Regions from separate parts of the Mesorhizobium sp. M0016 genome, predicted to be linked through region 1. Evidence: predicted binding sites of a transcription regulator. Region 1 holds the regulator's gene; each other region holds the start of a gene.

Evidence for each region. The regulator LexA, encoded in region 1, represses DNA repair genes until DNA is damaged. The targets are predictions, from matches to a motif close to TGTTCNNNNTGTGTTCNG.
Region 2: a site for LexA is predicted at 4,572-4,589, ahead of ssb (single-stranded DNA-binding protein). Genes of this name have one in related genera too.
Region 3: a site for LexA is predicted at 2,700-2,717, ahead of recA (recombinase RecA). Genes of this name have one in related genera too.
Region 4: a site for LexA is predicted at 4,884-4,901, ahead of NKJ88_RS14155 (PA0069 family radical SAM protein). Genes of this name have one in related genera too.

The regions. Positions count from the first base shown of each region.
Region 1 is NZ_JAMYVM010000007.1:56,172-63,268, forward strand. It holds gene arr (NAD(+)--rifampin ADP-ribosyltransferase) at 1-233, shown strand, start outside; gene NKJ88_RS12705 (ComEC/Rec2 family competence protein) at 345-2,801, shown strand; gene lexA (transcriptional repressor LexA) at 2,795-3,577, opposite strand; gene NKJ88_RS12715 (GntR family transcriptional regulator) at 3,782-4,546, opposite strand; gene kynU (kynureninase) at 4,715-5,959, shown strand; gene kynA (tryptophan 2,3-dioxygenase) at 6,066-6,902, opposite strand; gene NKJ88_RS12730 (AMP-binding protein) at 6,899-7,097, opposite strand, start outside.
Region 2 is NZ_JAMYVM010000010.1:172,175-179,271, forward strand. It holds gene uvrA (excinuclease ABC subunit UvrA) at 1-1,371, opposite strand, end outside; gene NKJ88_RS16865 (hypothetical protein) at 1,360-1,698, shown strand; gene NKJ88_RS16870 (hypothetical protein) at 2,155-2,436, opposite strand; gene NKJ88_RS16875 (ATP-dependent Clp protease proteolytic subunit) at 2,522-3,130, opposite strand; gene NKJ88_RS16880 (SRPBCC family protein) at 3,160-3,633, opposite strand; gene NKJ88_RS16885 (ArsR/SmtB family transcription factor) at 3,630-3,944, opposite strand; gene NKJ88_RS16890 (hypothetical protein) at 4,078-4,479, shown strand; gene ssb (single-stranded DNA-binding protein) at 4,690-5,226, shown strand; gene NKJ88_RS16900 (DUF2306 domain-containing protein) at 5,264-5,662, shown strand; gene NKJ88_RS16905 (OsmC family protein) at 5,685-6,110, shown strand; gene NKJ88_RS16910 (MarC family protein) at 6,156-6,785, opposite strand; gene NKJ88_RS16915 (VOC family protein) at 6,892-7,097, opposite strand, start outside.
Region 3 is NZ_JAMYVM010000010.1:40,505-47,601, forward strand. It holds partial or broken gene NKJ88_RS16205 (TfoX/Sxy family protein) at 31-355, shown strand; gene NKJ88_RS16210 (pseudouridine-5'-phosphate glycosidase) at 560-1,477, opposite strand; gene NKJ88_RS16215 (carbohydrate kinase family protein) at 1,548-2,492, opposite strand; gene recA (recombinase RecA) at 2,776-3,879, shown strand; gene alaS (alanine--tRNA ligase) at 4,151-6,817, shown strand; gene NKJ88_RS16230 (demethoxyubiquinone hydroxylase family protein) at 6,917-7,097, opposite strand, start outside.
Region 4 is NZ_JAMYVM010000008.1:9,645-16,741, reverse strand. It holds gene NKJ88_RS14185 (AtpZ/AtpI family protein) at 1-272, shown strand, start outside; gene NKJ88_RS14180 (F0F1 ATP synthase subunit A) at 337-1,104, shown strand; gene NKJ88_RS14175 (F0F1 ATP synthase subunit C) at 1,173-1,400, shown strand; gene NKJ88_RS14170 (F0F1 ATP synthase subunit B) at 1,484-2,056, shown strand; gene NKJ88_RS14165 (F0F1 ATP synthase subunit B) at 2,064-2,555, shown strand; gene rnhB (ribonuclease HII) at 2,802-3,500, opposite strand; gene NKJ88_RS14155 (PA0069 family radical SAM protein) at 3,655-4,809, opposite strand; gene NKJ88_RS14150 (glycosyltransferase) at 4,960-5,463, shown strand; gene NKJ88_RS14145 (hypothetical protein) at 5,716-6,690, shown strand; gene NKJ88_RS14140 (GFA family protein) at 6,680-7,097, opposite strand, start outside.

The sequences.
Region 1 (7,097 bases):
ACGGTCGTCAAAGGATTTACATCGTAAAGCCGACGGGGTTTTTCATGGATGACCCTAACCTGACCGATAAAAAATTTCCCGGTAATCCGACGAAATCCTACCGCTCCCGTGATCCGTTACTCATCCTGGGGGAGCTCGCTGAATGGCAGGGTCATACACCCGAACAATTGAAGGCAATGCACGATGGGCTTGCTCGCCTGAGGGCGGAGGGCCGGGATATGATTGAGGATTGAGCGTCCTTGGCGAGTGATGGTCAATTCCGGCGCGGTGGACGCGATCACGCGGACTTTCGCGCTTTGCGCGTTCATGTAGCATAGGGGTCTGGGGCGCAAGGGGCAGACCCGATGGCTGGACGTGGCCGGGGCACGAAGGAAGGCGAAGGCGCCGAGGCAAGCGTCAGCGAACGCTCGCTGTTTGCCGATAGTCCCTATGCCGAGCCGCTGCCCCTCGCGCTCCCTGAGCCGCATCCCGGCGTCGCGCCTGCGCTGCCCGGTCACGCGTTGCCGGCGCAAGTCACAGCGCCCGGATCTATCGCCCGTCTGCGCAGACGGCTTCGCCGTCCGTCATGGCCCGCGCTCCGCCGCAGCCTTGCCGTGGCCGCCAACACGGAGCTCGACCGGGGCGTCGCCTTCCTGCTGGTGCCGGTTTTCCTGGCGGCCGGCGTCATCATTTATTTCTCGCTGGCCGGCGAGCCGGGCTTTGCGCAGCCAATCGCCATTGTGGTGCTGGCGACATGTTGCGCTGTCGCCACGCGATCGCGGCCGAGGACGCATCTGTTCTGCATGGCCGCGATGCTGTGCGCGCTCGGCGTCGTCGCCGCCAAAGTCGAGACCTGGCGCGCCGGAACGCAGATGCTCGGCTCCGAGATTCAGACACGGCTGACCGGCCGCGTCGTCAGTCTCGAACAGATGGAAAGCGGCCGCATCAGGCTGACGCTCGACGTGGTTTCGACCGCTTACCCCGAGCTGCGTTACGCCCCGGAGCGGGTCAGGCTCTCGGCGCGGACCGTTCCCGCCGATATGACCGCCGGCTCCCTGATCACCGGCTATGCCAGGCTGTTGCCGCCGACCGGTCCGGTGCGGCCGGAGAGCTACGATTTCTCCTTCGACAGCTATTTCACCGGTATCGGCGGCAGCGGCTTCTTTCTCGGCAATCCGAAAACCATTGCTACGCAGGGGCCGCCGCCGCTGACCGCGCGGCTCTCCTCGGCAATCGAGAACGCGCGCGAAAACATTGCCGACCATATCAGGGGCAAGATCGGCGGCGCCGAAGGCGAGATTGCCGCGGCGTTGATTGTCGGGGTGCGCGCCGGCATCCCGGACGAGGTCAACGAAGCGATGCGGCGCACCGGCATCTACCACATCATCTCCATCTCCGGCCTGCACATGGCGCTGGTTGCCGGCACCATCATGGCGTTGCTGCGTGGCGCCTTTGCGCTGTTTCCCGATTTCTCTTCGCGCCGCCCAGTCAAGAAATATGCAGCAGTGGCAGCACTCGTCTCCATCGCCGCCTATCTCGTCATTTCAGGCATCGTGGTCGCCGCCGAGCGCAGTTTCATCATGCTAGCGGTCATGCTGGTCGCGGTACTCTTCGATCGTGCCGCGCTCACCATGCGCAATCTGGCGATCTCCGCCATTGCCGTCATCCTGGTGTCGCCGCACGAGGTGGTCGGTCCCAGCTTCCAGATGTCGTTTGCCGCCACAGCCGCCCTTGTCGGCGCCTATGCCGGCTGGGCCGATTACCGCGCCGACAAGGTGAGAACGCCGCTGGCAAAGCGCTCCTTCGTCGGCTTCCTGTCGCGAAAATTCGCGCTGGCCATGGGCGGCCTCGCCATGACCTCGATCATCGCCGGCAGTGCAACCTTGCTGTTCGCCATCTGGCATTTTCAGCGTGTGTCGCCGCTCAGCCTGATCGCCAATCTGGCCGTGATGCCGATTGTTTCGTTGATCGTCATGCCCTTTGCCGTGCTCAGCGCACTGGCGATGCCGTTCGGCGCCGACGGGCCGTTCCTCTATGTGATGGGCAAGGGTCTGATGGCGATGATCGCTATATCGGCCTGGATTTCCGAGCGCTCGCCGGTCGACGCCGTCGGGCTGATCTCCATCCGCTCGGTGCTGTTGGTGGCAGTCGCCCTCGTCATCGCCACCATGGCCACCACCTGGCTCAGGCTGGCGGCCGTGCCTTTCGCGCTGGCCGGCCTGTTGACGGTGCCGCAGGTGCTTACGCCCGACGTGCTCATATCCGAGGACGCACATTTGGTGGCCATGCCGATCGGTGGCGGCGAACTCGCCCTCAACCGCGAACGCTCCAACGAATTCACCACGGACAATTGGAAACGGGCGCTGCGGGCCGAAACCATTGTCCCGCCCGAGATTTTCGAGGCAACAGATACGCGGTTCGATCTCGATCCGCTCGATCTGCCGCCCGGCTCGCCCTTCTATTGCACCGGCGATCTCTGTATCGCTCGACACCCTTCCGGAGCCATTGTAGCTCTTGCGAAAGACCGCAAGACGGCGCGGCCGGCCTGTGCCTTCGCGAGCCTGATCGTCATCGATGACGCCACCGCCTACAATCCGTGCCGCGACCCGCTGGTCCTGGTCGTGACGAAGAAACAGCTGGCCCGCGACGGCAGCGCCGCCGTCTTCTTCGATCCGCAATCGGCAGCGGCAGCGCCAACCATCCGGTTCGCCGTCGACAAGCCGTATCGCCCCTGGCACGAGCAACGCCGCTTCTCCCGCGACGCGCGCGGCCTGCCGCCTTACAACCAGCGTGAAAAGTACAAACCCAAGCCGGCTCAGTAGCGCCGGATCAATCCGACAAGCTTGCCCTGCACCTTCACCCTGTCCGGTCCAAAAATGCGGGTCTCGTAGGCCGGGTTGGCGGCTTCCAGGGCGATCGAGGCGCCCTTGCGGCGGAAGCGTTTCAGGGTCGCTTCCTCATCGTCGACCAACGCCACCACGATCTCGCCGGGGCTGGCTGTGTCGGCATTGCGGATGATGACCGTGTCGCCATCGAAAATGCCGGCCTCGATCATCGAATCGCCCTTGACCTCGAGCGCGTAGTGTTCACCGCCCATGATCATGTCGGGCGGCACCGAGATCGAATGGGTCTGATGCTGGATGGCGTCGATCGGCACGCCGGCGGCGATGCGTCCCATCACCGGGATTGAAATCGAGGAAACGGCATCGTCATTGCCGGCAGACATCGAACGCGACGGCGAGCCCGGCCTGATCTGGCGGCCGAGACCGCCTTGGCCCATCCCGCCTTGTCCCTGGCCGCCTTGCCCTTGGCCGGCTTGACCAAGACTGCCCTGAATGACGCTCGGCGAAAACTTCCTCGCCGCGTTGAGGCCTGGTGCGATCGAGTCGGGTAGCCGCAGCACTTCCAGCGCGCGCGCCCGGTTCGGCAGCCGGCGAATGAAACCGCGCTCCTCAAGCGCTGTGATCAGTCGGTGGATGCCGGACTTGGAGGCGAGGTCGAGCGCTTCCTTCATCTCGTCGAAGGACGGCGGGATTCCGCTCTCCTTCAGGCGTTCATGGATGAACATCAGAAGCTCATGTTGTTTGCGCGTCAGCATCGCGGCCCCCAAGGGTTCTGAAACCAGAATCAGAAAAAACAAACCCAGAACAAACACTATCTGTTCCAGTTGTGTTCCGCAACCTTTTAAAGTTTAATGAATGTGTTGACGTTTTGTTCAGCGTAACGTTCGGCGCTGCGAGCGCCGCCTGCGCCCAGTTGCCAGCAACGGGGTGAAACGAAGACAAGTGGCCTGCGTCGTCGGCTACGATCGCCGCTTCCTTTTCGGACGGGGCTGCGCAGCATCCGCGCCGGGTTCGCTCTGGGCATAGACCCGCAGCGTGTAGCCGATGTGAGCGGTCATCAGAGTTTTCGCACGTTCGACGTCGCGATCGAGGGCCGCTTCCATCAGGGCGGTATGGTGTTCGATCGCCACGGCGTCGCGCAGGGCCGCCACGGCCTTCCGGTGCCCATCCGTGCGGCCGGCGGCGGCGCGCAGCGTCGGGGCCAGACCCAGAAAGCGGTGATGGCGATGCAATTGGTCGGAAATCGTTGCATTGAAGCGCAGCAGCCAGCTGGATGTCGCGGCACTGAGCAGCGCCGCATGGAAGGCCTCGTGTTTTTCGTACCACGCGTCGACCGCATCATCCGATGGATCGTCGAGAACAGACCCGCACCGTGAGAGACGATAGTGGGCGGCAACGACCGCGTCTTCCCACTCGCGGTCGCCCTTCTCGACCGATTCCACCAGCAGGGGCAGTTCGACCACCAGCCGCGCACGCGCCAAATCCTCGAGCTCCGCCCGAGAGACGGGAGCGACCGCAAACCCGCGGTTGCTGATGGCGGTCACAAGCCGTTCCGCCTCCAGCCGCGACAGCGCCTCGCGCAACGGCGTCCAGCCGATGCCGTAGGTGTTGCGCAGCGTGCTCAGCTTCAACGGCGCGGCAGGCGCCAGCCGGGTCGCAAGAATATCGCGCCTGAGCAGGCGATAGGCCACTTCCGTCTTCGAGGTCTGCTCGTCATCCAGCATCGTGATCCATCAGACATAAACGCTCGGCTGAGTATTATATATCAAAGCCTTTCAATGGGTGAATTATATATAATGTTTGACAGCTCAAGGGCGACCACTCAAGATCGCCGGCATGTTTGGGCGGGCAGGCTCCGCCGCGCGCGTTTGTCCATGGAGGGGCGCCGGATCATGATGACACCCGATCTCGCTGCAATCGAAGCAATGGATGCCGCCGATCCGCTGCGCTCCATGCGTGGACGCTTTGTCTTACCGCAAGGCGTGATTTATCTCGACGGCAATTCGCTGGGTGCCGCGTCACCAGCCGTCTTCAGCGAATTGCAACAGGCCGCCACGCAGGAATGGGCGCACGACCTCATTCGCGCCTGGAACACGGCTGGCTGGTTCAACATGCCGGTGGAACTGGGAGATCAGCTCGGACGACTGATCGGCGCGGCTGACGGGCAGACGGTGGTCTGCGACACAACCTCGATCAACATCTACAAGCTGCTGCACGCCGCGCTCGGCATGCGGCCGAATCGGTCGGTCATCGTTGCCGAGGGCGACAGTTTCCCGACCGACCTCTACATGGCCGAAGGCGTCGCCTCGACCCGGCCGGGAACGCGGCTGCGGCTGGAGGGCGTCGACGCGGCCGCAATCGAGGACCTGATCGACGACAGCGTTGCCGTCATCCTGGTCAACCACGTCAACTACAAATCCGGCCAGTTGCGCGACATGGCGGCGCTGACGCGCAAGGCACATGACGCCGGCGCGCTGATCATCTGGGATCTCTGCCACACCGCCGGCGCCTTGCCGGTCGAACTCGACCGTGCCAATGCCGATTTCGCTGTCGGCTGCACCTACAAATACCTCAATGGCGGCCCGGGCTCGCCGGCCTTCATCTACGCGGCCGAGCGCCACCATGGTGATATCAGCCAGCCGCTCAGCGGCTGGTGGGGCCATGCGCGGCCGTTTGCCTTCGAGCAGGGCTTTGCCGTCGGCAGCGGCATTCGCCGCTTCCTGTGCGGAACGCAGCCGGTGCTGTCGATGCGGGCGCTCAAGGGCGCGCTCGATATCTGGAACGACGTCGATATGGCGGCGGTGCGCAGAAAAAGCATCGCGCTGACCGACCTGTTTATCCAGCTCGTCGAAGCCAGATGCGGCGCCTACGGGCTTGAACTGGAAAGTCCTCGCGACGGCAGCCAGCGCGGCAGCCAGGTGTCGTTCCTCCATCCGCATGGCTATCAGGTGATGCGCGCGCTGATCGAGCGCGGCGTGATCGGCGATTTCCGGGCGCCGTCGACCATCCGTTTCGGCTTCACGCCGCTCTATGTCGGATATGGCGATGTCTGGCAGGCGGTCGAAGTCCTGGAGGATATTCTGCGCACCGGCGCCTGGCAGGACGCCCGCTTCGCGGTGAAGACCGCGGTCACCTGAGGAACTAGAGCAATTTCAGGAAAAGTGTGAAGCGGTTTTCCGTCCGCAATTGCGTCAAATCAAAGAGCTAGAGCATTTCGCCGTTTACGTTAAACGGTGAAATGCTCTAGAGCCGGGTGCGGACCGTCCAGAGCTCCGGAAACAGCACAACCTCCAGCATCTTCTTCAGATAGGAGGCGCCTGAGGTGCCGCCCGTGCCGCGCTTCAAGCCGATGATGCGCTCGACCGTGGTGACGTGGTTGAAGCGCCAGCGGCGGAAGTAATCCTCGAAGTCGACCAGCTTCTCGGCCAGTTCGTAGAGCATCCAGTAGCGCTGCGGGTCGCGGTAGACGGTTTGCCAGGCAGCCAGCACGTCTTCGTTCTCGACGCGCGTCTCGCGCCAGTCCGTGCGCCCGGCATCGGCGCCGATGTCGAAGCCATTGCGCGCCAAAAGCAGAAGCGCCTCGTCGTACAGCGACGGCGTGGCCAGGATCGCTTCCAGCCTGTCCGTAAGATCGGGCCGGTGCTTGTGCGGCCCGAGCATGGCTAGGTTGCGGTTGCCGGCCATGAACTCGATAGCGCGGTACTGCCACGACTGGAAGCCCGAGGATTGGCCGAGCGCGTCGCGAAACTCGGTGTATTCGCTTGGCGTCATCGTGCGCAGCACGTCCCAGGCATTGTTGAGCTGCTCGAAGATGCGCGCGACGCGAGACAGCATCTTGAAGCTCGGTTCGAGGCGGTCGGCGCGGATAGAGCGGATCGCGGCGCCGATCTCGTGCAAAGCGAGCTTCATCCACAATTCCGATGTCTGATGCTGGATGATGAACAGCATCTCGTCATGGGCCGAAGACAGCGGCGCCTGCGCATCGAGCACCTTGTCCAGCTGCAGATAGTCGCTGTAGGACATCCGCTCCTTGAACGACATCTGCGCGCCATCGGACGCCGGATCGTGCGGCTTAATCAATTGCTCTTCTCCGCGCGCAACCGGAAGCGCTGGATCTTGCCGGTCTGGGTTTTGGGCAAGGCGTCGATGAACTTCACCGAACGCGGATATTTGTAGGGCGCGATCGTTGCCTTGACGTGGTCCTGCAGGCGTTTGACGGTCAATGCGTCCGGCGAAACACCTTGCACAAGCACGATATGCGCCTCGACGATCTGG
Region 2 (7,097 bases), on a different contig from region 1:
GCGGATCGACAGCTCTGTGACTTCGCCGATATGCTTGCCGGCGATCTTCACCGCCAGCGCTTCCGGCTTCAGCCGGTATCCCTTGCAGACCGGGCAGGGCGTCGCCGACATGAAGCGCTCGATCTCCTCGCGCATCCAGGCGGATTCGGTTTCCTTCCACCGCCGTTCGAGATTGGGAATGACGCCCTCGAACGTCTTGGTGGTCTTGTAGGAGCGCAGGCCGTCATCATATTGGAAGGTGACCTCGCGCTCGCCGGTGCCGCGCAGGACGGCTCCCTTGGCCTCTTCGGTCAGGTCTTTGAACTTGTCGCCGAGCTTGAAGCCATAGGCTTTGCCCAGCGCTTCCAGCGTCTGGGCGTAATAGGGTGAGGTCGACTTCGCCCACGGGCTGACGGCGCCGTCGCGCAGCGAGACGTTTTCGTCCGGCACGATCAGGCTGGCGTCGATGGCGCGCTGGTTGCCGAGGCCGTCGCAGGTCGGGCAGGCGCCGAACGGGTTGTTGAACGAGAACAGCCTGGGCTCGATCTCCGGAATGGTGAAGCCGGAAACCGGGCAGGCGAATTTTTCCGAGAACAGGATGCGCTCATGCGTCTCGTTCTTCGATTTGTTGACCGAGTCCTCGCCGGTCTGGCTGGCGTCGAGCGGCCGGTCGGCGAACTCGGCCACCGCCAGCCCTTCGGCGAGCTTCAGCGCCGTTTCGATGGAATCGGCAAGCCGTGTCGCCAGGTCGCCGCGCACGACGATGCGGTCGACGACGACGTCGATGTCGTGCTTGTACTTCTTGTCCAGCGCCGGCACGTCGGCGATCTCGTAGAAGACGCCGTCGACCTTGACGCGCTGAAAGCCCTTCTTCTGCAGCTCCAGCAGTTCCTTGCGATATTCGCCCTTGCGGCCGCGCACGATCGGCGCCAGCAGGAAAAGGCGCGTGCCTTCCTCGACAGCCAGCACCCGGTCGACCATCTGGCTGACCGTCTGGCTTTCGATCGGCAGGCCGGTCGCCGGCGAATAGGGGATGCCGACGCGCGCGAACAGCAGGCGCATGTAGTCGTAGATCTCGGTGACGGTGCCGACTGTCGAGCGTGGGTTCTTCGACGTGGTCTTCTGCTCGATCGAGATGGCCGGCGACAGCCCGTCGATCTGGTCGACATCCGGCTTCTGCATCATTTCGAGGAACTGGCGCGCATAAGCCGACAGGCTCTCGACGTAACGGCGCTGGCCCTCGGCATAGATGGTGTCGAAAGCAAGCGACGATTTGCCGGAGCCCGACAGGCCGGTCATGACGATCAGGCTGTCACGCGGCAGGTCGAGATCGACATTCTTCAGGTTGTGTTCGCGTGCCCCGCGAATGGAAAGGTATTTATGGTCGGCCATCGCCGGTCGCCGCCTCAGGTCTGGTGTCAGTGGGATCGGCGGGTTTTCCCGGCCATTCCCTATGTAGGTATTTTTGCCGCCACGTCGAGAGACGCCACACTTCTCGACCAAGGCCGTTTAACCGTCTTTCGCGCGAAGGGGCAAGCGGAAAGAACAAAGGCCGAACACGCTCCTGACAAAGCTGTGCAGAAACTGACAAGGGTGTTTCAGAAACTGACCGTGACGCAAGCTCCCGGCGATCACATTTTCCGTAACCGGCTATTCAAGGTTGACGTCGTCGAATCGGGGGCGCACTCTGCCGGAGTCAACGGAGCCGGCCGTCTTTGATGGCCTCGCCGCCCATAGCGGCCTGCGAGACGCCGCAGGTTTTTGCGATTTGTGCTTCGGATTGACACCTGTCGCAACGGACATAGGAGCGGAGCATGACGCCACCGGATAGTCCCTTGAGGCTCCACCTGCTAGTGGAGCCGCGGCGGGCATAAGTGCCAGGTAGTTTCGAGGCATTGAAGTGTATGTGTCCAAATGGACGCATCGCGACAATCCAACAAACCACCCGACAAACCGTGACCTGCCGAATCCCACAAAAATCAGAGACGGCTAGTCGGATCGTCGGCTGAACGCCGCGTAGCATCCGAAATCAAAGTCGGTATAACACTACCGGCAGTTTGGATTTGGAATCCAAAAAAAGCCCCGACCGTTAGCGGAAGCAACGGCGGGGCTGTTCTTTTGTGAGGAAGTCGTCGGCGCAGGGTTTCTCTCCCGTATAATAACTGGGAGAAGGGGCTACCGGTGCGGCGGCTTGATCCCACCCGTGCCGACATCGACAGTGATGTTGCCGGAAATCCTGACATCGGTGTCGCCGATCTTGAACGTGCCGTTCTCGCCGGCAGGCAGCGCGTCGTCCGGCTCCGGCTGCGGCGCGGGCTTGGCGATGCGGTAGTCGCCGGCCACGCCGGGCAGGGCGCCTTTCGGCGACGTGCTGCTGCTGTCCCCGGCAAATGCCATGCTCGATGTCGCCGCCGTGATGGCAATGGCTATGGTCAGTCTGTTCAGGTGGTAGCGCATGGCAAGACTATAGTGCCGCGCTCAAGGCGAGGCCAGACCAGCGGTGTTGAAATGAGGGAACACCGGCCTGCATTCAATCCGCCGATCAGGCCGCCGCCTTTTTGCGGGTGTCGAACACATGGTCGACGAGGCCCCACTCCTTGGCCTCCTTGGCGGTCATGAAGAAATCACGGTCGAGCGTGCGTTCGACCTCTTCATAGGTGCGGCCGCAATGCTGCGCATACAGTTCCGTCATGTGCCGTTTGGTGCGCAAAATGCCTTCGGCATGGCGCTGGATGTCGGAGGCCTGGCCCTGGAAGCCGCCCAAAGGCTGGTGCAGCACGATGCTGGCGTTGGGGAGCGCGATGCGCCGCCCCGGCGTTCCCGCCATCAGCAGGAAGGAGGCCATCGACGCGGCAAAGCCCATGCACACGGTCGACACCGGGCAGCTGACATATTGCATCGTGTCGTAGATGGCGAAACCGCTGGTCACCACGCCGCCCGGCGAGTTGATGTAGAGCGAGATCTCCTTGTCGGGATTGTCCGATTCCAGCGACAGGAGCTGGGCGCAGACCAGCGCCGACATGCCGTCATTGATCTCGCCATTGACGAAGATGATGCGCTCGCGCAGCAGCCGCGAGAAAATGTCGAAGGCGCGTTCGCCGCGGCTCGATTGCTCGATCACCATCGGCACCAGATTGGCAAAGCCGCTCATCTCATTGTCTCCGTTTTGATTTTTCCGGTTCAGGCAGCGCGCAGCAACAGGCGCGGCGCGTTGGCGGCGACTGGCGGCTTGGGCTTGTATGCGCGCAGCGAGAGCCGGCAGGCGGCGCCCGCCATCGCCACCGCAGGCGTTGCCGCCGCGGCAAACCCGTCATGAACAATGCGCAAATGCGTGCCACCGGAAACAGTGCGGGCAAGCGTGAAGGTCACGATACTGTCCAGCCCATTGGCATCGCCGGTTTCAGAACGCTCGCGCCAGGAATAGCGCAGCAGGCGCCCCGGTTCGGCATCGAGCACTTCGCACTCGATCGGCTTCTCAGGCCCGGCAAAGGCAAAGCGGCTGCCGGTTTCCGGATTGATGTCGTTCGGCATCATCCATTCCGCCAAGAGGTCCGGCACGGTCAGTGCCCGCCACACTTTTTCCGGTGCGTCCGGCAGATCGCATTCGAAGGCGAGGGCATCCTTGGCGGTCTGCGTCTGCTTTTCGTCGGTCATTGGTCCATGTCCTTCAAAACGGCCTTCAGTCTTTCGATGCGCTCCGGCCAGAATGCGCGGTAGCGTTCGATCCAGCCGAGCAGCGGCTCGAGCCCTTGCGGATCGGCGCGATAGTAGGCGTTGCGGCCGGCGCGTCTTTCGCTGACCAGGCCTGCGCCGCGCAGCACGGCAAGGTGCTGCGACACCGCCGGCTGCGACACGCTCATGCCGGTGCGCAACTCCGACACGCTCATCTCGCCGGAAGTCAGCCGCTCGTAGACGGCGCGTCGCGTCGGGTCGGCCAGGGCGCGAAAAATCTCTGCTTCGATCATGGCAAAAGCATAAGTCGATACTTATCGATTTGGCAAGGGGTGTTTTGAATGCCGCGTATTGATTGGATCCTGCCGGGCCTCTAAGCCGTGGGGAACAAGATGGGCCGATCATCGCGAGGCAGGAGTAGTATTTATGAATTCCAACGTCGATCTTTCGTCCGCCGAGAACCTCAACGAGGCTCTGAGGCTCTATCGCCGCCTCGTACTCGGTATAGGAGCGATCGCCGTCATCGGTTTCGTGGCCGTGATCTTGTTGGCCAAGCTGGGTACGGCGCTATCCCCGCCATACGGGATTTACATCTTCGGCGAAGGATTGGGGACCTGGGGCCTGATCGCGGTGGTAGCGGCGCTCGTCGCTCAGGTGTGGTGGCACGGGCGCGCGATCGGGAAATTGCTGAATGACCCGGCTCTGAAATCTGAACCTGCAGTCGGGCTGATGTCGGCGCCAACCGTGATCGCACAGCGCGCCCATGGCATGGGCATGGAGTGGAGCGGCTTTTTCGGTCCGTTGCCACCAGTTAAAAAACGGCGCTGACGACACCGCTTCTCGCCCCTGCGTGTCAGCTAAATCCACGCGCCCGCGTCGGCGATTGCTGCCATTCCTTGACAATCCGTGGGTAACAGTATAGGAACGAAAAGGGAACAAAAACCTTGTGGGAAAAGCCAGCCGCGGCAAGCCAGGATTGTCCGCGGCCTGTAAGGTGAACGACTTGATATTTGTTTCGGATGAGCGCGGAGAATTGTCATGGCGGGTAGCGTCAACAAGGTCATTCTGGTCGGTAACCTCGGCGCGGACCCTGAAATCCGCCGCCTGAATTCTGGTGACCCGGTCGTCAACATCCGCATCGCCACGTCGGAAAGCTGGCGCGACAAGAACTCCGGCGAGCGCAAGGAAAAGACCGAATGGCACAACGTGGTCATTTTCAATGACCAGATCGCCAAGGTCGCCGAGCAGTACCTGAAGAAGGGCATGAAGGTTTACGTCGAAGGCCAGCTGCAGACACGCAAATGGCAGGATCAGACCGGCGCCGACAAGTATACGACCGAAGTCGTGTTGCAGAAATTCCGCGGCGAGCTGCAGATGCTCGATTCTCGCGGCGAGGGCGGCGGTCAGGTCGGCAACTATGCCGCCGGCGGCGGCAGCGCGAGCCGTGGCTCGGATTTCGGCCAGTCTGGCCCCAATGAGAGCTTCAACCGCGGCGGCAACAGCGGTGGCGGCGGTTCCAAGGGCGGCGGTGGCGGCGGCTCGTCGCGCGAACTGGACGACGAAATCCCGTTCTGAGCTGACGGTAGTCAGCGATATCTGAGGAGAGGGCGCGATGTCGCTCGGACCGCTTCTATCGGCGCGCCCTCCCATTCCATGGCACGCCTTCGCGGCCCTTGCCGCGCTGGCCATTGGCGCTACGCAACTGGCGCTGCCGAAAGGCACGACGCGTCATCGTGTCGTCGGCTATACCTGGGCGGCGCTGATGCTGGTCGTCGCCATCTCCAGTTTCTGGATCCAGCAGATACGCCTCGTCGGTCCGTTCAGCCCGATCCATCTCTTGTCGATTTTAGTGTTGATCGCCGTGCCGCTGGCGGTCTGGCACGCGCATATGCATCGGGTCGCCAAACATCGCAGGGTCATGATATCGCTGTATGTTTTCGCCCTGATCGGCGCCGGCGTGTTCACGCTGCTGCCGGGGCGGATCATGCACACGGTCGTCTTCGGCCAGTGACGCTTTCTGAAGGAAGATTGCCGTGAAAGCACGGATCAAATGGGTCGAGGAGCGCACCTTCGTCGGCGAGTCCGGCAGCGGCCACAAGGTTGTGCTGGGAACCGCCTCCGGGCCGGAAGGCAAGACGCCGGGTCCGAGCCCGATGGAACTGGTGCTGATCGGCACCGGCGGCTGCTCGGCCTATGATGTCGTCCACATCCTCGAAAAAGGCCGCGAGGCGATCGAGGACTGTGTTGTCGAACTCGACGCCGACCGGGCCGAAACCGACCCCAAAGTCTTCACCCGCATCCACATGCATTTCATCGTCACGGGCCACGCGCTGTCGCGCGACAAGGTCCAGCGCGCCATCAACCTGTCGATCGAGAAATACTGCTCGGCCTCGGCCATGCTGGCCAAGACGGCTGTCATCACCCACGATTTCGAGGTCGTCGATACGGCGGTGGAGTAGGGAGCAGGGAGCAGGGAGCAGGGAGCAGGGAGCAGGGGCTGCCGTTCACCCCGCCATCAGCGCCTTGATCCCATCCGCGACGAACTGAACCGCAAGCGCGGCCAGGATGACGCCGAGCAGGCGGGTGAGGATCGAGCGGCCGGTCTGGCCGAGGATGCGGTCGATGCGCTCCGACAGCACGAACACCAGATAGGTGATGGCAAGGCAGACGAAGATGATGCCGACCAGCGCCGCTTGTGCTGCAAAACCCTGAAACGAGCCCGACAGTAGCACGGTCGCCGAAATCGCACCGGGGCCGGCGATCAGCGGGATCGCCAGCGGGAAGGCCGCGATGTTGTGGATCATGTCCTTGGTGATGGCGACGTCGCCGATCTTCTCCTTGCGATCTTGGCGGCGCTCGAACACCATTTCGAAAGCGATGAAGAACAGCAAAAACCCGCCGGCGACACGGAAAGCCGGCAGCGTGATGCCGAACACCGACAGGATGGACGCCCCGGCCACCGCAAACAGCGCCATCACGAGGAAGCCGATGATCGAGGCGCGCACCGAAACCTGCTGACGTTCCTCGCGGTTCATGCCGCGTGTCACCGCGAGGAAGAGCGGCGCGAGACCTGGCGGGTCGATGGTCACCAGAATGGTGACGAAGGCGTTGAACAGGCTGTCGAAACTCGGCATCGCTGACCCCTCCCGCCGGGCCGGACCCCTGCGCCACCATAGTGGTAGAGCAAAGCCCGACCGGTGGGAACCGTCTGACATGGCGATACCGGAGACGGCGTCAGTGTTAGGCGGCAGCGTTGCAATAGGCCTCCAGACGATAGCCGTCGGGATCGACGACGAAGGCAGCGTAATAGTTCTCGCCATAGTCGGCGCGCAGGCCCGGCGCGCCATTGTCGCTGCCGCCTGCACGCAAGGCGGCGGCATGGAAGGCAACGACACTCTGCCTCGTCGGCGCGCTAAAGCAGAAATGCAGACCGGACTTCTCGTCCG
Region 3 (7,097 bases), on a different contig from region 1:
CCATGGCAAGCCCGGTGACATGATTGCGGCATGGACAATGAACGCATCGAAGAGCTGTTCGAAGGCCTCGGCCCGGTCAGTATCCGAAAACTGTTCGGCGGCAAGGGTATCTATTTCGACGGCTTCATCGTCGCCATCGTGCTGCGCGGCGAATTGCTGCTCAAGGCTGACGAGCAAAGCGCGCCCCGATTTCGAAGCCGCCGGCTGCAAGCAATGGACCTATACCGGCACCCGCCACGGCAAGCTGGTCGCGATGCCGTACTGGAGCATTCCCGACGACGCGTTTGATGATCCTGACGAGATGAGGGTGTGGGCGCGCCGGGCGTATGAGGCGGGGCGGCGGGCGGGGAAGTGAACCGGGACCGTCGCGTTTCTTCCCACCCCCCTCTGTCCTGCCGGACATCTCCCCCGCAAGGGGGGAGATCAGTTGTCACATTGGCCTTCGCCAATCACCATCGTTGAAAATGGGAGCCTGCGGCTAAGCTGTTAATCTCCCTCCTTGCGGGGGAGATGGCCGGCAGGCCAGAGGGGGGGTGCTGTCCCGCCGACGTAGGCGATCCTACAGCGCCTTGGCAATCCTCGCCGCCAGCCGCGCATTGTTCTCGACCAGCGCGATGTTGGTCTTCAAGCTCCGGCCGCCGGTCAGTTCGAGGATTTTGCCCAACAGGAACGGCGTCACCGCCTTTCCGGTCACATTCTGCACTTCCGCCGCCTTCTGCGCGGCCTCGATATAGCCGGCCATCTCGTCGGCCGGGATTTCATCGTCCTGCGGCACCGGGTTGGCGATCAGCGTGCCGCCGACCAGGCCAAGTGCCGCCCTGGTCTTGTAGAAATGCGCGATCTCTTCCGGTCTGTGCAGGGTCAGCGGCGCGCGGAACGGCGAATGCCGCGACCAGAAGGCCGGCATCGTCTCGCAGCCATGGCCAATCACCGGCACGCCGCGCGTCTCCAGCACTTCCAGGGTCTTTTCGATGTCGAGGATCGCCTTGGCGCCGGCCGAGACGACGATGACCGGGGTGCGCGCCAACTCGTCGAGATCGGCCGAGATGTCGAAGCTTTTTTCCGCGCCCTTGTGGACGCCGCCAATGCCGCCGGTGGCGAACACCTTTATCCCGACCATGTCGGCCGCGATCATGGTGGCGGCGACCGTGGTGCCGCCGGTGCGGCCTTGCGCCACCGCAAAGCCGAGATCGGCGCGCGACAGCTTCATGGCGTCGCCGGTCATCGCCAGCGACTCGCGCTCGCCGTCGGAAAGCCCGATCTTGATGCGGCCGGCGACCACGGCGATCGTCGCCGGCACCGCGCCATTGTCCAGGATTATCTTTTCGACATTGGCGGCCATGGCGCCATTGTCGGGGTAAGGCATGCCATGGGTGATGATGGTGCTTTCCAGCGCCACGACGGGGCGGCCAGCGGCGAGCGCCTCGGCCACGGGCGCGTGGAGGTCGATGAAGGGGCGGGCGCTTTGCGGTGTCATGATGGTCTCCGATCCGGAGATCCGCGCGTCCGCTTGGACGTCGCGCTCCGGCAATGGCAATTGGCCGCCCTCATGCCATTTCCTGCGCGTCGGGCACAAGAGCCAGTGCCTCGGTGAAGGTCGCAATCGTGAAGGCCGGAACCGCGTCGGCGCTTTCAATGGCCAGCGTGGCGGCGGCAACGCCCTCGCGCAATGCCTGGCGCAGGGGCAGGCCGCGCAGCAGGGCAGCGATGGTGGCGCCGGCCAGCGCGTCGCCGGCGCCGGTGACGTCGGCGACTTTTCTCGGCGCCGGCGGCAGGATAGAGAAGGCGCCGGCTTCGTCGAATCCCAGCACCGGGCCGTCGCCCGCCGTCACCACGCCACTGGTGAGGCCGCTGCAGCGCAGTCCGTCGACGGTCTCGCGCTCGGTGGCATTGGCATCGACGCCGGCCAGCACCATGGCCTCGCGCCGGTTCATGAAGACCTGCGCGAGTTCCTTCAGCACCGGTATCAGCCGCACCACCTTGGCCGGCGAAATGGCGATGGCGAACACCGGCTTGCCGGCGGCGAGCCCCACCAGCCGCTCCAGCGCCGTTGATGGCAGATTGGCGTCGCAGAGCACCGCATCGGCCTCGGCGACCACCTCGCGCACCTTGGAGCGGCGGATCTGCTTGGGGAACGCCAAATCGTAGAGCGCCATATCGGCAAAGCCGGTGATCAGCTCGCCGTCGCGATCGATCAGCGCCGTGTAGCTCGGCGTGGTGCGGTCGAGGAACACCGCCGACAGATCGGCAATGCCGGCCTCAGTGATGGCGCGCGCAACCGTCTCGGCCGAGGCATCGCCGCCGCGCACCGACAAAAGCGAGGCCGAGACGCCGCGCCGCACGAGGCTGCGCAGCGCGTTGAAGACGCCGCCGCCGACATCCTCGCGCATCGTGCCGGGGTTGGACGCCGCCGGCACGTAAGCACCGGACACCTGACCGCGCCGGTCGATATGGGCGCCGCCCACCGCCAGTATTTTTGCTGATTTCACCATGTAGGCGATATGACCTTTGTTATTCGAACCAGACAAGCGCTAGGCTGTGCGACGGAGCTTCGCAAGCAAGCCAGCGATTCGGGCGGAGCCAAACCGCCGGAGCGCCTGGCCCAATGGTGGATACATCCGGAAACGAAACCATGAGACAAAAAAAGAACAAATCCGGATAAAGATTGCTTTTCAGATATTTGACCCCTCTTGCCAAACGAGAACAAAAAAGGTACAAATAGGGCAGGGATTACGGATTGTCCGGCCTTCATTGACGACCAAGGGGTGATGTATCATGGCTCAGAATACTTTGCGGCTTGTAGAGGACAAAGCGGTGGACAAATCAAAGGCTCTGGACGCGGCGCTGTCGCAAATCGAGCGCGCCTTCGGCAAGGGCTCGATCATGCGGCTGGGCGCCAACGAGCAGGTCGTCGAGATTGAAACCGTGCCGACCGGATCGCTTGGCCTCGACATCGCGCTTGGCGTCGGTGGCCTGCCGCGCGGCCGCATTGTCGAGATCTACGGGCCGGAAAGCTCGGGCAAGACGACACTGGCGCTGCACACAGTTGCCGAAGCCCAGAAGAAGGGCGGTATCTGCGCCTTCGTCGATGCCGAGCATGCGCTCGACCCGGTCTATGCCCGCAAGCTCGGCGTCGATCTGGAAAACCTCTTGATCTCGCAGCCGGACACCGGCGAGCAGGCACTGGAAATCTGCGACACGCTGGTGCGTTCCGGCGCCATCGACGTTCTGGTGGTCGATTCGGTGGCCGCCCTGACGCCGCGCGCTGAAATCGAGGGCGAGATGGGCGATTCGCTGCCCGGTCTCCAGGCTCGTCTGATGAGCCAGGCGCTGCGCAAGCTGACCGCCTCGATCTCGCGCTCCAACACCATGGTCATCTTCATCAACCAGATCCGCATGAAGATCGGCGTCATGTTCGGTTCGCCGGAAACCACGACCGGCGGCAACGCGCTGAAATTCTACGCTTCGGTGCGCCTCGACATCCGCCGCATCGGCTCGGTCAAGGACCGCGACGAGGTCGTCGGCAACCAGACCCGGGTCAAGGTGGTCAAGAACAAGCTGGCGCCGCCCTTCAAGGTGGTCGAGTTCGACATCATGTATGGCGAGGGCGTCTCCAAGACCGGCGAACTGGTCGATCTCGGCGTCAAGGCCGGCGTGGTCGAGAAGTCCGGCGCCTGGTTCTCCTACAATTCGCAGCGTCTCGGCCAAGGTCGCGAAAACGCCAAACTGTTCCTGCGCGACAATCCCGACACGGCGCGTGAGATCGAACTTGCGCTGCGGCAGAATGCCGGGCTGATCGCCGAGAAATTTCTTGAAAATGGTGGCCCCGAGCGCGGCGAAAGCGACGACGGCTTCGAGGAAGAATCCGGCGCCATGTAGGGCACGGCCAGAGTTCGGCCATAAATCCAGTCTATTATCCGATGCTTAAGTAACCGAGTTCTTTAGTATTGCGTTTCAAACCGCCGGCCTTCGCGCCGGCGGTTTTCGTTTTTGGGCAGCGTGAAGCCGGCTTGGCAGTTGCCGGATTGGCCCAATTCCGTGTTTCTGGACAGGGTGGGGCGTGCCCGCTAAAAGGCCAAGTCAATCTTCTAAAAAGCAGAGACCAGTGTCCGCCGGCCGTGCCGGCGGTTTTCGCGAAAAGGCAGCACTCATGAGTGGCGTGAACGAGATCCGGTCGACATTCCTCGACTATTTCCGCAAGGAGGGCCACGAGGTCGTGGCCTCGAGCCCGCTGGTGCCGCGCAACGACCCGACGCTGATGTTCACCAATGCCGGCATGGTGCAGTTCAAGAACGTCTTCACCGGCCTGGAGAAGCGGTCCTATTCGCGCGCCACCACTGCGCAGAAAAGCGTGCGCGCCGGCGGCAAGCACAACGACCTCGACAATGTCGGCTACACCGCGCGCCATCTGACCTTCTTCGAAATGCTCGGCAATTTCTCCTTCGGCGACTATTTCAAGGAGCGCGCCATCGAACTGGCCTGGAACCTGATCACCAAGGAGTTCGGGCTGAACAAGGACAAGCTGCTGGTCACCGTCTATCACACCGATGACGAGGCGGCCGGCTTCTGGAAGAAGATCGCCGGTTTCTCCGATGACCGCATCATCCGCATCCCGACCTCCGACAATTTCTGGGCTATGGGCGACACCGGACCGTGCGGGCCGTGCTCGGAAATCTTCATCGACCGTGGCGAGCACATCTGGGGCGGCCCTCCCGGCAGCCCGGAGGAGGATGGCGACCGCTTCCTTGAATTCTGGAACCTGGTGTTCATGCAATATGAGCAGGTCACCAAGGATGAGCGCATCGACCTGCCGCGGCCGTCGATCGACACCGGCATGGGCCTGGAGCGCATGGCCTCCATCCTGCAAGGGGTGGAGAGCGTCTTCGAGACCGACCTGTTCCGTCATCTGATCGATGCGGCCTCGTCAGCGCTCGGGCAGGGCCCGGACAAGGAGACGGTCGCCTCCTTCCGCGTCATTGCCGATCATCTGCGCTCGTCCTCCTTCCTGGTTGCCGACGGCGTGCTGCCGTCGAACGAAGGCCGCGGCTATGTGCTGCGCCGCATCATGCGCCGCGCCATGCGCCATGCGCAGTTGCTCGGCGCCAAGGAGCCGTTGATGTGGAAGCTGGTGCCGGCGCTAGTGCGTGAGATGGGCCAGGCCTATCCCGAACTGCTGCGCGGCGAACAGCTGATTACCGAGACGCTGAAGCTCGAGGAGACCAGGTTCCGCAAGACGCTGGTGCGCGGCCTCGGCCTGCTCTCGGAGGCGACAGATACGCTGCACGCCGGCGATATGCTGGATGGCGAGACGGCGTTCAAGCTCTATGACACGTACGGCTTCCCGCTCGATCTGACGCAGGACGCACTGCGCCAGCGCAACATCTCGGTCGACCTTGCCGGCTTCACCCATGCGATGGAGCAGCAGAAGGCCGAAGCGCGCAAGCATTGGGCTGGCTCCGGCGACGCGGCCACCGAGACCATCTGGTTTTCTGTACGCGAGAAGGCCGGCGCCACCGAATTCCTCGGCTACGAGACCGAACAGGCGGAAGGCCTCATCCAGGCCCTGGTCAAGGACGGCAAGACAGTCGATAGCGCCGGCAAGGGCGACGCGGTCGCGGTGGTCGTCAACCAGACGCCGTTCTATGGCGAGTCGGGCGGCCAGATGGGCGACACCGGCATCATCTCCGGCGAAGGTTTCTCGATCGAGGTTTCCGACACGCAGAAAAAGGCCGACGGCCTGTTCGTGCATCTGGGCAAGGTGACGAACGGCACGGTCAAGCCAGGTGCAGCCGTCGAGCTGAAGGTTGACCATGCGCGCCGCACCCGGCTGCGTGCCAACCATTCGGCAACGCATCTGATCCATGAGGCGCTGCGCGAGGTGCTGGGCACCCATGTCGCGCAGAAAGGTTCGCTGGTCGCGCCCGAGCGCCTGCGCTTCGACATCTCGCACAACAAGCCGATCTCGGCCGAAGATCTCGAAGAGGTCGAGCGCATGGCCAACGAAATCGTCGTCCAGAACAGCCCGGTGACGACGCGCCTGATGTCGGTCGATGACGCCATTGCCGAGGGCGCCATGGCGCTGTTCGGCGAGAAATATGGTGACGAGGTGCGTGTCGTCTCGATGGGCACCGGCGTGCATGGCGCCAAGGCCAATAGACCCTATTCCGTCGAACTTTGTGGCGGCACCCATGTCCGGGCGACCGGCGATATCGGCCTGGTCCGTGTCGTCTCCGACAGCGCGGTCGCCGCCGGCGTGCGCCGCATCGAGGCGCTGACCGGCGAAGCCGCGCGCAAACATCTCGATGAGCAGGACAGGCGCCTGAAGGCAACTGCGGCCGTGCTGAAGATCTCGCCGGCCGACGTGCCGGCGCGTGTCGAGACGCTGCTCGAGGAGCGCAAGAAGCTCGAGAAGGAGCTGAGCGAAGCGCGCAAGAAACTCGCGCTGGGCGGTGGTGCCGCGGCCGATGCTCCGGCCACCACCGAAACCGTCGCCGGTATCGGCTTCCTCGGCAAAGCGGTTTCCGGCGTGTCGCCGAAGGATTTGAAGCCGCTGGCCGATGCCGGCAAGACATCGCTCGGCTCCGGCGTCGTCGTCTTCGTCGGTGCGGGCGAAGACAACAAGGCAAGCGTCGTGGTCGCCGTGACGGACGATCTCGTCGGCCGCTTCAGCGCTGTCGATCTGGTGCGCGTTGCCTCGGCCGCATTGGGCGGGCAGGGCGGCGGCGGACGGCCCGACATGGCGCAAGCCGGCGGTCCGGACGCCTCGAAGGCCAATGATGCGATCGCCGCGGTGAGGGCGGCGCTGGAGGCAGCCTGAAAGCCACCCTATGTCGTATCTGGTTCGTGTGCGGCTTTCCGGCCTTCGCCGCCGTGCTTGCCATTCTGTGGCTGATAGTGGCAAGCCGGCAATCAGCTCTTAGACGGTCCGTCTAGCTAGTCTAGTTCTTTTCGCCGCCTTCAGGGCGCGCGTCATTCTGCTGGAATCGCCCCAGGTGGACAGCCAGATCAGCACGTCCGTGGCGATCGAAATCAGCGACCGTAAAAAGTTCAGCGCCGGGCCGGGCGATTTCAGCTGCTCTTCGGCGTGATGGAGATGG
Region 4 (7,097 bases), on a different contig from region 1:
ACGAGCAGAGGGAAGAGTCGGCCAGTGCGGGCAATGTTGCCCTGGCCTTCCGGTTTGCCAGCGAGTTTGTCGCTGGTGTTCTGGTGGGTGGGCTGATCGGCTGGGGTTTAGATTGGTTATTTGGATCGTTGCCGATCTTTTTGATCATCTTCCTGCTCGGTGGTTTCGCCGCGGCCTTGACAAACATGGTTCGTGTCGCCAAGGCAGCACAAGCCAATGTGCCGATGGGCAAAGACTTGCCTGCCGGCCATAGCGATGATGAGGACAATTGAATCGTCCTCGAGCAGGGTTCAATCCCGCTCCGTCCAGGCGGAGCCAATTTTGGGGTAGAGAAACGTGGCTGGCACCGCAGATCGGGTTGATCCAATCCACCAGTTTCATATCGTGGATCTGTTTCAGATCGGCCATATCGGCGAGATGAAATTTGCCTTCACCAATTCGGCGCTGTTCATGTTCATCGCCGTGGCGCTGACCTTCCTGTTGATCTATGCCGGTTCGGCGCCTCGCGCCCTTGTTCCCGGCCGGCTGCAGTCAGTAGCCGAGGAATTCTACTCGTTCGTGCACAATCTCGTGCGCCAGGTTCTGGGCGAGGAAGGAAAAGCCTTCTTCCCGTTCATCTTCTGCCTGTTCGCCTTTGTGCTGTTCACCAACTTCCTCGGCCTGATCCCTTATTTCTTCACCGTCACCAGCCAACTGGTCATCACCGCCACGCTGGCTCTGTTCATCATCCTGATGGTGCTGGCGGTCGGCCTGTACAAACATGGGTTGAAATTCTTCGGCCTCTTTGTGCCCCATGGCGTGCCGCTGCTGCTGCTGCCGTTCATTTCGCTCATCGAAATCATCTCGTTCCTGGCCCGTCCGGTCAGCCTGTCGCTTCGACTGTTCGGCAACATGCTTGCCGGTCACATTGTGCTCAAGGTTTTCGCCGGTTTCATCGTCAGCCTGGCGAGCCTTGGAGTGGGTGGCTGGATCGGCGCCATCGGCCCGCTTTTCATGACGGTGGCGATCACCGCTCTCGAATTCCTTGTTGCTGCCCTGCAGGCCTTCGTGTTCGCGGTTCTGGCCTGTGTCTATCTCAAGGACGCACTGCACCCACACCACTAGAGACTTAAGCTGGCGGCAGGACGCCCCAGTGGACTTGGACAACATTACCCATCGCAAGGAGAAACAAGATGGACGCTGAAGCTGCAAAGATGATTGGCGCGGGCATTGCCTGCATTGGCATGGGTGGCGCTGGTATCGGCGTTGGCGCGATTTTCGGAAACTTCCTCGCCGGCGCGCTGCGCAACCCGTCCGCCGCACAGGGCCAGTTCACAAACGCCCTGATCGGCGCCGCACTTGCCGAAGGTCTGGGCATCTTCTCGCTCGTCGTCGCCCTGCTCCTGCTGTTCGTCGTCTGACGGCGTCACAACCAAGCCTGTTCGCCGCTCCTTGTTAGGCGGCGACTGGCCCTTGATGATCTCTATCAGGGGGAAAGAACGCAATGGCGAGCACGACTGAAGCAACTCAACCCGCCGCTGGCGAGGCGACTGCGACCACTGAAGTTGCGCATGGCGAAGGCCATGGCGCATTTCCGCCGTTCGACAGTTCGACCTTTCCATCGCAGATCCTGTGGCTCGCGATCGCTTTCGGGCTGCTTTACCTGCTGATGTCGCGCATCGCATTGCCCCGCGTGGCGTCTGTTCTCGACGCGCGCAGCGACCGGCTGACGTCGGACATAGACGAAGCCAATCGCCTCAAGAACGAGAGCGATGCGATGGCGGCCGCTTATGAACAGGCTTTGGCTGAGGCACGCAACAACGCATCGGCGATTGCCCAGAAGGCAAGCAACGCTGCGAAGGCCGAAGCAGATGCCAAGCGCGCCGAGGCCGAGGCTTCCGTTGCCGCCAAACTGGCGGAAGCGGAAACGGCCATCGTTGCGGCGAAGACGAAGGCGATGTCCGGAGTGAGCGCGATTGCCATCGATACGACCGATGCGATCCTGAAATACTTCGCCACCGGTGCTGCTACAAAATCCGAGATCGAGCAGGCCGTGAAGGCCGCACTTGCAAAGTGAGTCGACAATGAATGCTACCAGTCTAGCTACACTGTGGGTTTTCATTGCACTGCTGGTGTTTCTCGGTGTGCTGATCTGGGCCGGCGTCCCGAAAAAGCTCGGCGCCTCCTTGGATGGCCGTGCCAGCCGGATCCGCAAGGAGCTCGATGAAGCCCGCCGGCTGCGCGAAGAGGCCCAGCAACTGCTCGGCCAATACCAGAAGAAGCGCAAGGAAGCCGAGCAGGAGGCCGCAGCCATCGTCGCTGCCGCCAAGCGCGAGGCCGACATGCTTGCCGCCGAGGCGCACAAGAAGACCGAAGACTATGTCACCCGTCGCACTGCGCTTGCCGAGCAGAAGATCGGCCAGGCAGAGCGCGAAGCCGTCGCCGAAGTGCGCGCCAGCGCCGTCGACATCGCCGTCGAGGCGGCCCGCACGCTGCTCGCCGGCAAGATCGACGCCAAGGCCGGCGCGGATCTTTTCAAGTCCGCGCTGCAGGACGTGAAGGCCAGGCTGAACTGAGCGGGGATAACTCGCTGACATCAAGCCGCCCGGGCAACCTGGCGGCTTTTTTGTTGAGCGGCGACGGAGATTGGCGAAGGCGGTGGTGCGCCTGATCTCCCCCCTCGAGGGGAGATGTCGCCAAAGGCGACAGAGGGGGTCCGTTCGACCAGGCGCGACGCTCTTTCTGCGACCAAGAAGGGCTAGCGCTTCACGCGCGCGCGACCCCCTCTGGCCTGCCGGCCATCTCCCCCTCAAGGGGGGAGATTAGCTGTCCAACCCGACAAACCCTTCTTCTTCCACCACCTCAACCCCACCCAGCCTGAACGGCGCGAATGATGCCCGGTGCAGCCTTGCCACCGGCCCATGCGCTTCGATCGCGGTGCGGTGCCGCACGGTGGCGTAGCCCATATGGACCTCGAACCCGTAGCGCTCGTGATGGCTGCCGCAGCCGCACATCATGCGGTCGCGCATCACCTTGGCGACGATCGAGGCGGCGGCGATCGATTGCGAGCGCTGGTCGCCCTTGATCAGCGCGCGGCCTTCGCAGAGGAGGCCCGGCGGCACATCGCGGCCATCGGCCAGCGCCAGCTTCGCCTGGATCGGCAGGCCGGCAAGGGCGCGGCGCATGGCTTCCAGGCTGGCCTTGAGGATGTTGCTGCCGTCAATGCCTTCGGCGCTGACCGAGGCCATCGACACGCCGAGCGCTGACCCCAGGATTTTCAGGAACAGCGCCTCGCGCTGCAAATGGTTGAGCCGTTTGGAATCGTCGAGCCCGTCGGGAATGTTGGCGGGATCGAGGATCACGGCCGCCGCCACCACCGGCCCGGCCAACGGACCGCGGCCGGCCTCGTCCATGCCTGCCACCGGCCACAGGCCTTCCGCCATCGCCTTCGTCTCGAAGGAGAAGTCGGGCTTTTCGACGATTTCGAAAAGAAGCGGAGAATCGGAACGTGCGCGAGCCATGTTGCGGCGAGGTTCGCATCGGCTCCGATTCTCCGCAAGTCCCTCCAGGGTCGAGTGGGGCAAGACCGGGAGGGCACCGTCTGCAGGCCGGGGGACAGGCCGGACGGGATTCTTGGGTCGCCTGACAGCCACGAGGGCAGGGCAGGCGCTACTCTCAGAGCAGCATCAGCTGCTCGGTCGCCTTGGCGGCGGCGACAAACTGGTCGGTTCGGAGCGTGCGCCGCTCGGCGTTGAGACCGAGCCGCTTGGCCGTGATCTCGAAGCGCCGGCCGATCTGCCAGGCATAGGGGCCGGCGCCTTTCATCCGCTTGCCCCATTCCGAATCATAGTCCTTGCCGTCGCGCATCGAACGGATCAGCGACATCACGTGCCGGTAGCGGTCGGGATAGTGGCGCAGCAGCCAGTCCTTGAAGATCGGCGCCACCTCGAGCGGCAGGCGCAGGATCACATAGCCGGCCTCGCGGGCGCCTGCGGCGCGTGCCGAATCGAGGATGCGCTCCATCTCCTGGTCGGTCAGGCCGGGAATGATCGGCGCCACCATGACAGAGGCCGGAATGCCGGCATCGGAAAGCTGCCGGATCGCCTCAAGCCGCTTGGTCGGCGTCGACGCGCGTGGCTCCATGGTGCGCGCCAGCATGCGGTCCATCGTTGTCACCGACAGCGCCACCTTGGCCAAGCCCCGTTCGGCCATGCGCGACAAGATGTCGATGTCGCGCGTCACCAGATGGGATTTGGTGACGATGCCGACCGGATGGCCGCGCGCCTCCAGCACTTCGAGGATCTCGCGCATAATCCGGTATTGTTTCTCGATCGGCTGGTAGGGATCGGTGTTGGTGCCGATCGCGATGGTGCGCGGCTGATAGCCATCCTTCGACAGTTCCTTGTCGAGCAGCCGCGCCGCATCCGGCTTGGCAAACAGCTTCGCTTCGAAATCCAGCCCCGGCGACAGGCCCATGAAGGAATGCGTCGGCCGGGCGAAACAATAGACGCAGCCATGCTCGCAGCCGCGATAGGGGTTGATCGAGCGGTCGAAGGAAATGTCGGGCGATTCGTTGCGGGTGATGATGGTGCGCGGCTTCTCGACCTGCACTTCGGTCTTGAACGGCGGCAATTCCTCCAGCGAATTCCAGCCGTCGTCGAACACATCCCGGCTGACCGGCTCGAACCGGCCGGACGGGTTGATGCCCGCGGAACGGCCGCGGTTGCGATCCGGACGGACGCGCATGCCGCTCTGTTCGATCATCGCATTGGCCATCTCGGCTCGCCCTGCTCCGAAAGCAGCAATGTCCGCACGCACGATATGTTCCATTTTGGCCCTTTCCCAAGGACTGTCGGCTGGCTGTCGAATCGCTCTGTTCATGAAAATAATCCTATTTCGCTGATGAGAACAAAGCAAGAACTTTTTCGTTGGGCCATGCAAAACTGGCGCTGCGCCGGGCTTTCCGCTATTCGGCTAAAAATGCTCAGCGTTCTCATCGAAACCCGGGATGACGAAGAAGGCCTTGCCCGCACGCTCGCCTCGTTGATCGGCGGCGCGGTCGAGGGCGTGGTGCGCGATGTCATCGTCTGCGACACCGGCTCGACCGACCAGACGCATCGGGTTGCCGATCATGCCGGCTGCCACTTCGTGGCCGGCGGCATTGCCGCGGGAATCAGGCAGGCGAAGGGTGACTGGCTGCTGTTTCTGGAACCCGGCGCAAGGCTGGCGGAGGGCTGGATCGACGACGTTGTCGCTCACACGGCGCGGCAAACCATGCCGGCGCGCTTTTCCCGTGCGCGCGGCAGCCGCACGCCGTTCCTGTCACGGGTGTTTTCGGGCAACCGGGCGCTGGCCGAAGGGCTGGTCATCAGCAAGCGCCAGGCCGCTGCCCTGTCGAAGAACGCGCACAGCGCCGAAGCCCTTGCGCGCGGTCTCGCCACCAGGCGGCTCGACGCCGAAATCTGGCTGGCGCCGAAGAAGTGATCTTTCTCCCTTTTCCCGTTCCCAGGGAGAAGGGTGCCCGAAGGGCGGATGAGGGGCAGCGTCGGCGTCTCATCCGCATTGGCACGGTCGCAGCACCATCCCTCTTTTTCGCCGCAAAAAGCTATTGTGCATTGCACAAAAGCTGACGCGGGATTAGCATTCCGTTGATGCGGGATATCGGGGTTTGGGTAGTGCCGGAGCGGTAAGCAAGCGCCGCGTCGTCGTTGCTGCCGTTCATATCTGAGGACCCCGATGAACCTTTCGTCCCCTGACAAATCCGGCGCCCCCAGTCTGGAAGCCATTGCCCGCAACGGCAGCCAGCTCCGCCGCATTGCGGTGCGTATCCCGACCTATCTGTCCGACCTGCGCGAAAATCCCGCATGGCTGCCGATGTTCGTGCTTGCCCGCACCATGCCGGCGCGCAAACTGCACTGGCTTGGCGCCAAAGCCGCGCGCCCCGCGCAGAGTGCCGGAGCGACGATGTTCAGGGGCGTCGACCTCAAGTCGATCGTCGCGGCGCTGCGCGCCGATGGCCTGTTCTCCGGACTGGTCCTTCCGCAGGCAATCCACGAAGAGATCGCCAGCTTTGCTCAGAGCACGCCGTGCTTCGGCAATTTCGACCGCCGGCTCGAATTCATGCCCGGAGAACACGCAGAAGCCGAGAAGCGGTTCGGCCGCTCTTTGCTCAGCGGACACTATTTCGAGCGCATCCTCGGCTGCAAGGCGGCACTCGCCATCCAGAACGACCCGCTGCTGCTCGACATCGCCCAGCACTATCTGGGCGGGCAGGCAAAGCTGATCACCACGCGTGTCTGGTGGAGCTTTCCGACCGGCGAGGCTTCCGACGCCGACAAGAACCTTGCCTCGCTCGGCAAATATCATTTCGATCTCGACGACTGGCGGATGCTGAAATTCTTCTTCTATCTCAAGCCCTGCGATGCCGGCACCGGCCCGCATGTCTATGTCAAAGGCAGCCACAACAGGCGCAGCCTCAAGCACCAGTTGACGCTGCTGGTCGGCCATCCGGCGCAAGACGTGCTCAAGGTCTATGGCGAGGACAGCCCGGTCACGCTGACCGGCGAGGCCGGGCTCGGCTTCGTCGAGGACCCGTTCGGCTTCCACATGGGCACCGTGCCGTCCACCACGCCACGGCTGATGATGGAGGTCGGCTTCGGCGTCTCGCCGCCCTCGCGCCGCCGCTTCCACGGCGAACCGGTCATCCGCTGACGCCGGAGCGGATCTCGACCGGCATCCAGCGCGCTTGCCGCCGGGCAATGCGACCCTCTTTGTTCTCGGCATCATAGTCCATCGGGACCGGCTCGCGGTTGAACCGCGGCCGGTCATCCAGCGCATTGACGATGACGATCGCTCTTGGGTCGCAGTCGGTGGTCACAGCAGCGACATAGACGCCGCAGTCCCGGCAGATGAGATAATCGGCGGTGCGTAATCCGAACCGGTATCGGTGCAGCCGCGCCTCGTCCTCGACCGAGACGATCAATCGGCCCTGCGGATCGGCGGCGGCGCGCGAACCATGCCGGACACAGAACGCGCACTGGCAGGCGCGGATCTCCATCTCGGACGGCTCAATTCCGGTTTCGAAGGTCAGGTGGATGTTGCCGCAATGGCAGCCGCCG